Regions from separate parts of the Roseomonas fluvialis genome, predicted to be linked through region 1. Evidence: predicted binding sites of a transcription regulator. Region 1 holds the regulator's gene; the other holds the start of a gene.

Evidence for each region. The regulator HrcA, encoded in region 1, represses chaperone genes, less so after heat shock. The targets are predictions, from matches to a motif close to GTTNGCACTCNCNNNNNGNGAGTGCNAAC.
Region 2: groES (co-chaperone GroES) is a predicted target of HrcA. The motif match lies at 2,950-2,978, and genes of this name have one in related genera.

The regions. Positions count from the first base shown of each region.
Region 1 covers NZ_AP025637.1:5,385,298-5,389,712, reverse strand. Annotated here, with positions in the region: gene MWM08_RS25815 (non-canonical purine NTP pyrophosphatase) at 1-424, opposite strand, end outside; gene rph (ribonuclease PH) at 421-1,137, opposite strand; gene hrcA (heat-inducible transcriptional repressor HrcA) at 1,267-2,340, shown strand; gene MWM08_RS25800 ([protein-PII] uridylyltransferase) at 2,431-4,415, opposite strand, start outside.
Region 2 covers NZ_AP025637.1:3,847,734-3,852,148, forward strand. Annotated here, with positions in the region: gene MWM08_RS18505 (Bug family tripartite tricarboxylate transporter substrate binding protein) at 1-385, opposite strand, end outside; gene groL (chaperonin GroEL) at 861-2,507, opposite strand; gene groES (co-chaperone GroES) at 2,556-2,870, opposite strand; gene MWM08_RS18520 (usg protein) at 3,177-3,449, shown strand; gene MWM08_RS18525 (TVP38/TMEM64 family protein) at 3,634-4,326, opposite strand.

The sequences.
Region 1 (4,415 bases):
CCTCGATGTGTCCGTCCGGCCAGGCCAGCACCAGCGCGCAGGAGAACCAGGCCGTGCGGTCCTCGAACTCCTGCGCGGCCTCCATCACCTTGCGCATGGCGTCGGCATAATCACGCGAACCATCGGGCTGCATCGCCCAATCCGCCGTGCGCACGCCGGGCGCGCCGGCCAGCGCAGCGACCGAAAAGCCGGAATCATCCGACAGCGCGGGCAGCCCGGCGGCGCGCGCGGCCGCCAGGGCCTTGATGGCGGCGTTACCCAGGAAGCTCTCCTCCGTCTCCTCCGGCTCAGGCAGGTTCAGCGCACCGGCCGACACCGTCTCGATGCCATGGGGAGCCAGAAGTGCGGCGACTTCCAGCAACTTGCCGGCATTGTGCGTGGCGATGACGATGCGTTCGCCGCGGGCCAGGCGCCGGTGGCTCACAGCCCCGCGGCCTCGCGCTGCTTGGCGAAGAGTTCCGCGGTGCCGGCGCGCGCCAGGCCGAGCAGCGCCATCAGTTCGGCGTCGGAGAACGGCGCGCCTTCCGCGGTGCCCTGCACCTCCACGATGCCGCCCGCGCCGGTCAGCACGAAGTTCGCATCCGCATCCGCCTTGCTGTCCTCGGCATAGTCGAGGTCCAGCACCGGCACCTGCTGGAACACCCCGCAGGACACGGCGGCGACCTGATCCTTCAGCGGATTGCGCGTCATGATGTTCATGCGCCGGCAGTGCTCGAAAGCGAGGTGCAGCGCCACCCAGGCGCCGGTGATGGACGCGCAGCGCGTGCCGCCATCGGCGGTCAGCACGTCGCAGTCGATGGTGACGGTCATCTCGCCCATCGCCTTCATGTCGGTCACGGCGCGCAGGCTGCGGCCGATCAGCCGCTGGATTTCCTGCGTGCGGCCGGATTGCTTGCCGCGCGCGGCTTCGCGGTCGCCGCGCGTATGCGTCGCACGGGGCAGCATGCCGTATTCGGCGGTGACCCAGCCCTGGCCCTGGCCGCGCAGGAAGGGCGGCACGCGGCCTTCCACGCTGGCGGTGCACAGCACTTCCGTCACGCCCATGCGGATCAGGCAGGACCCCTCGGCATGGCGGGCGAAGCCGGGTTGCAGGCTGACGGGACGCAGCGCGGCGGGGTCGCGGCCGGAGGGGCGCATCGGGGGGTTTTCCTTGGGGCGTGAGGCCGCGGAAAATGGCGGTGTGGCCGGGCTGCGTCCAGTCCCGCGTTGACGGGGGTCAAACCCCTCCCTAGCGTCCCCATATACACCCCACAGATTGGCCGAGAGATGGGACCCACGCCCAAGCTCCCTCCCGGCCCGGCCGGGGCAACCCTGGCGGGCCTCGACAACCGCAGCGCGCTCATCCTCCGCGAGCTGGTGGAGACCTATGTCGCGACGGGCGAGCCCGTCGGCTCCCGCACGCTGTCGCGGCGCCTGCCGCTGGGCCTGTCGCCCGCCACCATCCGCAATGCCATGGCGGACCTCGAGGATGCCGGGCTGCTCTATGCGCCGCATACCTCGGCCGGACGGCTGCCCACCGAACGCGGGCTGCGCCTGTTCGTCGATGGCTTGCTGGAATTCGGCGCCCTGGGTGAGGAAGAACGCGACGCGATCTCCGCCCGCTGCGCGGCCTCCGGCCGGTCCTTGCAGGACACGCTGGGCGAGGCGGGGCAGATGCTGTCGGGCCTGGCCGGCGCGGCGGGGCTGGTCGTGGCGCCCACATCCGAAGGCACTCTGCGGCACATCGAGTTCGTGGCGCTCGGCCCGGGCCGCGCGCTGGTGGTGCTGGTGCATGCCGATGGCCAGGTCGAGAACCGCGTCATCGAGGTACCGCCCGGCCTGCCACCCTCCGCCCTGCAGCAGGCGTCGAACTACCTGAATGCGCGGCTGACGGGGCGCACCATCGAGGAAGCGCGCGGCGTCATCGCCGGCGAGATCGCGACGAACCGCACCGCGCTCGATGCCCTGACGCAACAGGTGATCGAGGCAGGCCTGGGCACCTGGACCGGCGGGCAGACCGGGTCGCTGATCGTGCGCGGCCAGGCGCGGCTGCTCGAGACCATCGACCAGGCGGCGCGCGTTGGCGAGATCCAGAAGCTGTTCGAACGCCTGGAACAGCAGGAGACGATGCTGCGGCTGCTCGAACTCGCGCAGCGCGGCGAGGGCGTGCAGATCTTCATTGGCGCCGAGAGCGGGCTGTTCGACAGCGCGGGGCTGTCGATGGTGGTCGCACCCTTCCGCAACGGAGCCGAACGCATCGTGGGCGCGATCGGGGTGATCGGCCCGACGCGGATCAACTACGGGCGGGTGATCCCGGTGGTGGATTACACGGCGCGGGTGATCGGGCGGTTGTTGGGGTAGGGCGGATCCCGATCAGACGGACTGCTTTGATTGGGTGAAGATGCGCGTGAAGGCAGCGACCTGGAGGCGTTGCGGGCCACTTGGGCGGCGCTAGGCAGTGACCCGCCGCGCGGCATCGCCCGGCGCATCCACCAACTCCAGCGCCTTCTCCAGCGCGCGGCGCAGCCCGACCAGCTTGCGTTCGTTCTCCACCTTCAGCCCGAAAACATCCTTCACGTAGAAGACGTCGACCGCCCGCACGCCATAGGTGGTGATGTGCGCGGAGGCGATCTGCAGCCCCTGGTCGCTGATCGCCGCCGTCACGTCGTGCAGCAGGCCGGGGCGGTCGCGGCCATTTACCTCGATGACGGTGAAGCTGTTGGACGCATGGTTGTCGATCACCACGCGCGGCGGCACGGTCACCGCGCGCAGCCGGGCCGGTTCGCGCTTCAGCTTGCGGATTTCCTCGCGCAGCTTCAGCCGGCCTGACAGCGCCTGTTCCACCAGTACCGAAAGCCGCGCCAGGCGGTGCGGCGCCTCGAAGGCGCCGCCCTGCGCGTCTTGCACCCAGAAGGTGTCCAGCGCCATGCCATCCGTCATGGTGTGGATGCGCGCGTCGACGATGGTGGCACCCGCCACCGCCAGCGCACCGGCGATCTTGCTGAACAGGCCCGGATGGTCCGTGCAGTAGACGGTCACCTCCGTCACCGCGCGGGATTCCAGCACACGGGTGCGCACCGTCAGGGGCGCCTTCTCCTCCTTCGCCTCCTGGATCATGGCGGCGTGCCGCGCATGCGTCTCGGGGTCGAAGGACAGCCAGTAGCCGGGGTAGCCGAGCTCGAGGAAGACATCGACCTCCGGCTTCGGCCGGTCGGCCAGCAGAAGTGCGGCGGCTTCCTTGGCCCGCGCCACGCGCACGTCGCGTTCGGGCACCGACAAGCCGCCGGCCAGGACCTCCGCAACGCGCCAGTACAATTCGCGCAGCAGCGTCGCCTTCCAGCCGTTCCACACCTTGGGGCCGACCGCGCGCATGTCGGCAACCGTAAGGACCAGCAGCAGGCGCAGGCGCTCGGGCGACTGCACGACCTCCGCGATGTCGAGGATCGTCTTCGGGTCCTCGATGTCGCGCTTGAACGCCGTCTGGCTGATCAGCAAATGGTGCAGCACCAGCCAGGAGACCGTCTCGGTTTCCTCCGGCGTGAGGCCCAGGAGCGGGCAGATGGTCTGCGCAAGCTGCGCGCCCAACTCGCTGTGGTCGCCGCCACGCCCCTTGGCGATGTCGTGCAGCAGCATGGCCACGTAAAGCGCGCGGCGGGATTGCAGCTGGCCGATCAGTTCCGAGGCGACCGGTGCCACCTCGTTCAATTCGCCGCGTTCCAAGGCCGCCAGCACGCCCACCGTCTCGATGGTGTGCTCGTCCACCGTGAAGACGTGATAGGTGTCGAACTGCATCAGCCCCACGATGCGCTGCCAGTCAGGCAAGAGGCGGGAGATGAGGCCGGCCTCGTTCAGCATGCGCAGCCAGGTGCCGGGATCGCGGCCCGACAGGATGTCGAGGAACTCCGCACTGGCGTCCGGCTGGCCCCGCAGGCGGGCCACGTGGCGCGCATGGCGCACGATGGCGCGGAAGGCCAGCGGATGGATGTCCAGCCCGCGGTCACGCGCCATGCGGAAGATGCGCAGCATCAGCACAGGGTCGATCGTGAAATCGTGCCCGGGCGCGGCGATGATCTTGCCGTCCGCCAATGCGAAGCCCGCTTCCGTTAGCGCCTTGTCCGAGGCCGGCACCACCGCCGGCGGACCCAGCGCCGCGCGCTCGATCGCCGGTTCCAGGATGCGCGTGAAGCGCGCCACGTCGCGCACGGTCAGGAAGAAGTGCTTCATGAACCGCTCGACCCCGTCCTGCAGGCCGTGGCGGGTATAGCCCATCCGGGCACCCACCACCGGTTGCAGGTCGAAGGTCAGGCGTTCCTCGGCGCGGCCGGTGACGATGTGCAGGTGGAAGCGCACGGTCCAGAAGAAGTCCCAGGCGCGGCGGATGGCGCGGGCTTCCTCGGGCAGCAGCAGGCCACCACCCGGGGTATGTGCGCCGACCA
Region 2 (4,415 bases), 1.5 Mb from region 1:
GGATGTACTGGTAATTCGCCAGGATGCCCGCCGGGATCAGCACGCGCGCGGGGTCCTCGCGCTCGGGCGTGCGATAGACATGCGGGTTGATGACGATGTTGGACGACACCGCATAGAGGAAGGTGAAGCCGTCCGCGCGCGCGCGCACCGCCTGCAGCGTGCCGATCGACCCGCCGGCCCCGCCGCGGTTCTCGACGACCACGGGCTGGCCGACCTTCTGCGACAGGATCTGCGCGAATTCCCGTCCGACGATGTCGGTGCCCCCGCCCGCGGCGTAGGGCACGATCATCGTCATGGGCCGGTTCGGCCGCCAGGCGGCGCCCTGCGCGAGGGCGAGGGTCGGGGCGAACAGGGTGGGGGTCAGCAGCAGGCTGCGGCGCTTCATTGGACGGTTCCCGGTGGGCTTTGGATGGCGGTGCTTAGCATCCCGGGACGTGGTGCCAAAGCGCGATGAGGCGCGTGCGAGCGGAGGCGGGCGACATGGACCGCTGCTTGCGGCGGGCCGGACGCATGGGTCACCGATAGCGGATCGTGGACCTGCCACGCTGTGGGACCGCACAGCGCGACGGCGCCCAACCCGCCCAACGCACTCCGGCGCACCAGCGCAGGGCGCGCAAGCCAAGCCGCCGCAGGCGGCGCCCGGCGTCTGAGGGAAGACGAAAAAGCGGATCGTGGCCTTGCCATGTTCCGGCGGCGCGAATGCGCGACCGCGCCCAGACCAACCGACGGCCCAAGTGGAACCGTGCATGCCGCGAAGGCAAGGGGCGCGGATGCGGCCCGCCCGCCGATTGATGGCCCAAAATGAAAAAGGGCGGCCCAGCAGGACCGCCCTTCCCCATCCGTACAGGCAGAGCCCGGACTTAGAAGTCCATGCCGCCCATGCCGCCCATGTCGCCGCCGCCACCGCCGGCCGGGGCCGACGGCTTCGCGGGACGCTCGGCGACCATCGCCTCGGTGGTGATCAGCAGCGACGCCACCGAAGCGGCATCCTGCAGCGCCGTGCGCACGACCTTGGTCGGGTCGATGATGCCGGCGGCCACCAGATCCTTGTACTCGTCCTTCTGGGCGTCGTAGCCGAACACGTAGGTGTCGGTGCGCAGCACTTCGCCCGCGACCACCGCGCCGTCCTTGCCGGCGTTCTCGGCGATCTGCTTCAGCGGGGCCTGGATGGCGCGGCGGATGATCTCGATCCCCACCTGCTCATCGTTGTTGGCGCCCTTGAGGCCGGCCAGCTTCTGCGAGGCGCGCAGCAGCGCCACGCCACCACCGGGGACGATGCCTTCCTCGACCGCGGCGCGGGTCGCGTGCAGCGCGTCGTCCACGCGGTCCTTGCGCTCCTTCACTTCCACTTCGGTGCTGCCGCCGACGCGGATGACGGCGACGCCGCCGGCCAGCTTCGCCAGGCGCTCCTGGAGCTTCTCGCGGTCGTAGTCCGAGGTGGTCTCCTCGATCTGCGCCTTGATCTGCTCGCAGCGGCCGGTGATGGCGGTCTTCTCGCCGGCACCGTCGACGATCGTGGTGTTCTCCTTCTCGATCCGGACCATCTTGGCCTTGCCGAGCATGGCGAGCGTCACGTTCTCGAGCTTGATGCCGAGGTCTTCGGAGATGACCTCGCCGCCCGTCAGGATCGCGATGTCCTCCAGCATCGCCTTGCGGCGATCACCGAAGCCAGGCGCCTTCACGGCCGCGACCTTCAGGCCGCCGCGCAGCTTGTTCACCACCAGGGTGGCCAGCGCCTCGCCCTCGACGTCCTCGGCGATGATCACCAGCGGACGGCCGGACTGCACCACGGTCTCGAGCAGCGGCAGCATCGGCTGGAGGCCGGACAGCTTCTTCTCGAAGATCAGGATGTAGGGCTGATCCATCTCGGCAATCATCTTCTCCGCATTCGTGATGAAATACGGGGAGACGTAGCCGCGATCGAACTGCATGCCCTCGACGACGTCGAGCTCGGTCTGGATGGACTTGGCTTCCTCGACGGTGATGACACCCTCGTTGCCGACCTTCTCCATCGCCTTGGCGATCATCTCGCCGATCTCGGTCTCGCCGTTGGCGGAGATCGAGCCGACCTGCGCCACTTCGGCCGAGGTCGAGATCTTGCGCGTCTTGGACTCGAGGTCCTTCACGATCTCGGTCACGGCCTTGTCGATGCCGCGCTTCAGGTCCATCGGGTTCATGCCCGCGGCGACCGCCTTCGCACCCTCGCGCACGATGGCCTGGGCCAGCACGGTCGCGGTGGTGGTGCCGTCACCGGCCAGGTCGTTCGTCTTCGAGGCCACTTCGCGCACCATCTGGGCGCCCATGTTCTCGAACTTGTCGGCGAGCTCGATTTCCTTCGCGACGGTCACGCCGTCCTTCGTGATGCGCGGGGCACCGAAGGACTTGTCGATCACGACGTTGCGGCCTTTGGGGCCCAGCGTCACCTTCACGGCGTCGGCCAGGATATCCACGCCGCGAATCATCCGCTCGCGCGCCGAAGCGCCGAACTTCACGTCCTTAGCAGCCATTGTGTTCTACCTTTTCGAATTGGTTGTCGGTGGTCGCGAAGCGGCGCCTCAGGCGGCCTTCTTCGCGGCGGACACGCCCTCGAGGATGCCCATGATGTCGCTCTCCTTCATGATCAGGAGTTCTTCGCCATCGAGCTTCACCTCGGTGCCGGACCACTTGCCGAACAGGATGCGGTCGCCGGCCTTCACGTCGAGCGGACGAACTTCGCCCTTCTCGTTGATGGTGCCCGCGCCGACGGAGACGACTTCGCCTTCCTGCGGCTTTTCCTTGGCGGTGTCGGGGATGATGATGCCGCCGCGGGTCTTTTCTTCCGCTTCGATGCGGCGAACGAGAACGCGGTCGTGTAGGGGACGGAAGTTCATGTGTGTCCTCTCCTGAGCCTCGGGTTGCATGACGGCTCGCCCTGGGAAGCCTTGGCCGGTCGCCGGAAGCGCCCCGGCCGTTAGCACTCCCCCCAGAGGAGTGCCAGCGGCTTAGGCCGCCCCGGCGCCGCCGTCAAGCGTTTGTCAGCACTCACCGAGCGCGAGTGCTAATGACTTGAATTCGCACGATTTTTCTTGTCAATCCCGGCCACGCTCATGTCATCCTCATGACGGAAGCGCGCCCATACCAGAATGCGCGCCCAGGAACCGCACGGCTCACCACCCGAAGGGAAAGGATGGATCAAGGTGCTGCAGGGACTGGAACCGATCGTGAAGATCCCCGACTGGCGCATGACGACCGCCGAGTTGCTCTACCACCTGCCCGACCACCCGCATGTGTTGCAGACCTTCGTTTGGCAGAAGGTGGACAAGGCCCCGACCTTCCCCGAACTCACCCGCTTCCTGGACTTCTGGCGGCGCGAAATCGAAGGTCCGCTGCATTCGGTCCGGGTCGCCTGTGCCGCGCTGACCAGGCCCGCGGAACTGCGATACGCGAACGGGGTCTTCACCCTGCACTGACGTCAGCGGCGGCGGTTCTGCACCGGCGGCTGGCGCGTCCTCCGATGCCGGGCGGACATCCGCGATGACCACTCCGCGACGCCCATCACGGCGCCGGCCACGCGTGGAAGGTGCCTGCGGCCGGCAGACGCCTTCATGACCAGGCCAGTCTGCGCGCCGCCGGCCGGGCCGTGCGGCGTGCGCCTCACCCCTGGTCGTCCTCGATCACCCGGCCCGCCTTGTGCGCGCGCAGCAGTGCAAGCCCGATCGCCGCCGAGACCACGAACAGCGCCGCCGCCAGGCCCATCTGCCAGGCGCCATCCACCCGGATGCCCTTGCCGAGCAGTGCGAAGACGACCGTCTGCGGCAGGTAGCCCAGGGCCGAGGCAGCCAGGAACGGCACCGCGCTGATCGCCGCCATCCCCGCCAGCAGATTCAGCGCCAGGTTGTTGCCGACCGGCAGCAACCGCAGCGCCAGCGTCGCGCCGAAGGGGCTGCCGGCCAGCACGTCGCGCAGCGGTCGCAGCCGGTGGCCGAATCGCCCGGCCAGGCGCCGTTCCGCCCAGCCCCGCCCAACCGCCCGCGCCCATCCATACGACGCCGCGCAGCCCACCACCTGCGCTGCCAGCGCCAGCAGCGTGCCCTCGACTGCGCCGAAGGCGTAGCCGCCGAGGAACGCCACCCCCTGCCGCGGCGCCCCGGCCGCCGTCGCCGCGGCACCGATCGCCACGAACACCGCATCGCCCAGCACCCCTTGGCCGAGCACCCAGCGATCCACCCAGTCGGTGCCCGGCGCCAAGCCGATCCCGCGCAGCAGCAGTCCCGCCGCCGCCAGCCCGGCCGCCAACATCGCGAGTTTCAGCAGCGAGGACCGGCGCCGGGCGACTGCCCCGCTCATGGCGTCGCGCCGGCAGGCGCGCGGATCAGACCGTGCCGGCCAAGCGCGCCCATCATGTCGTGCCGGCGAGTCGCGCCCATCATGTCCTG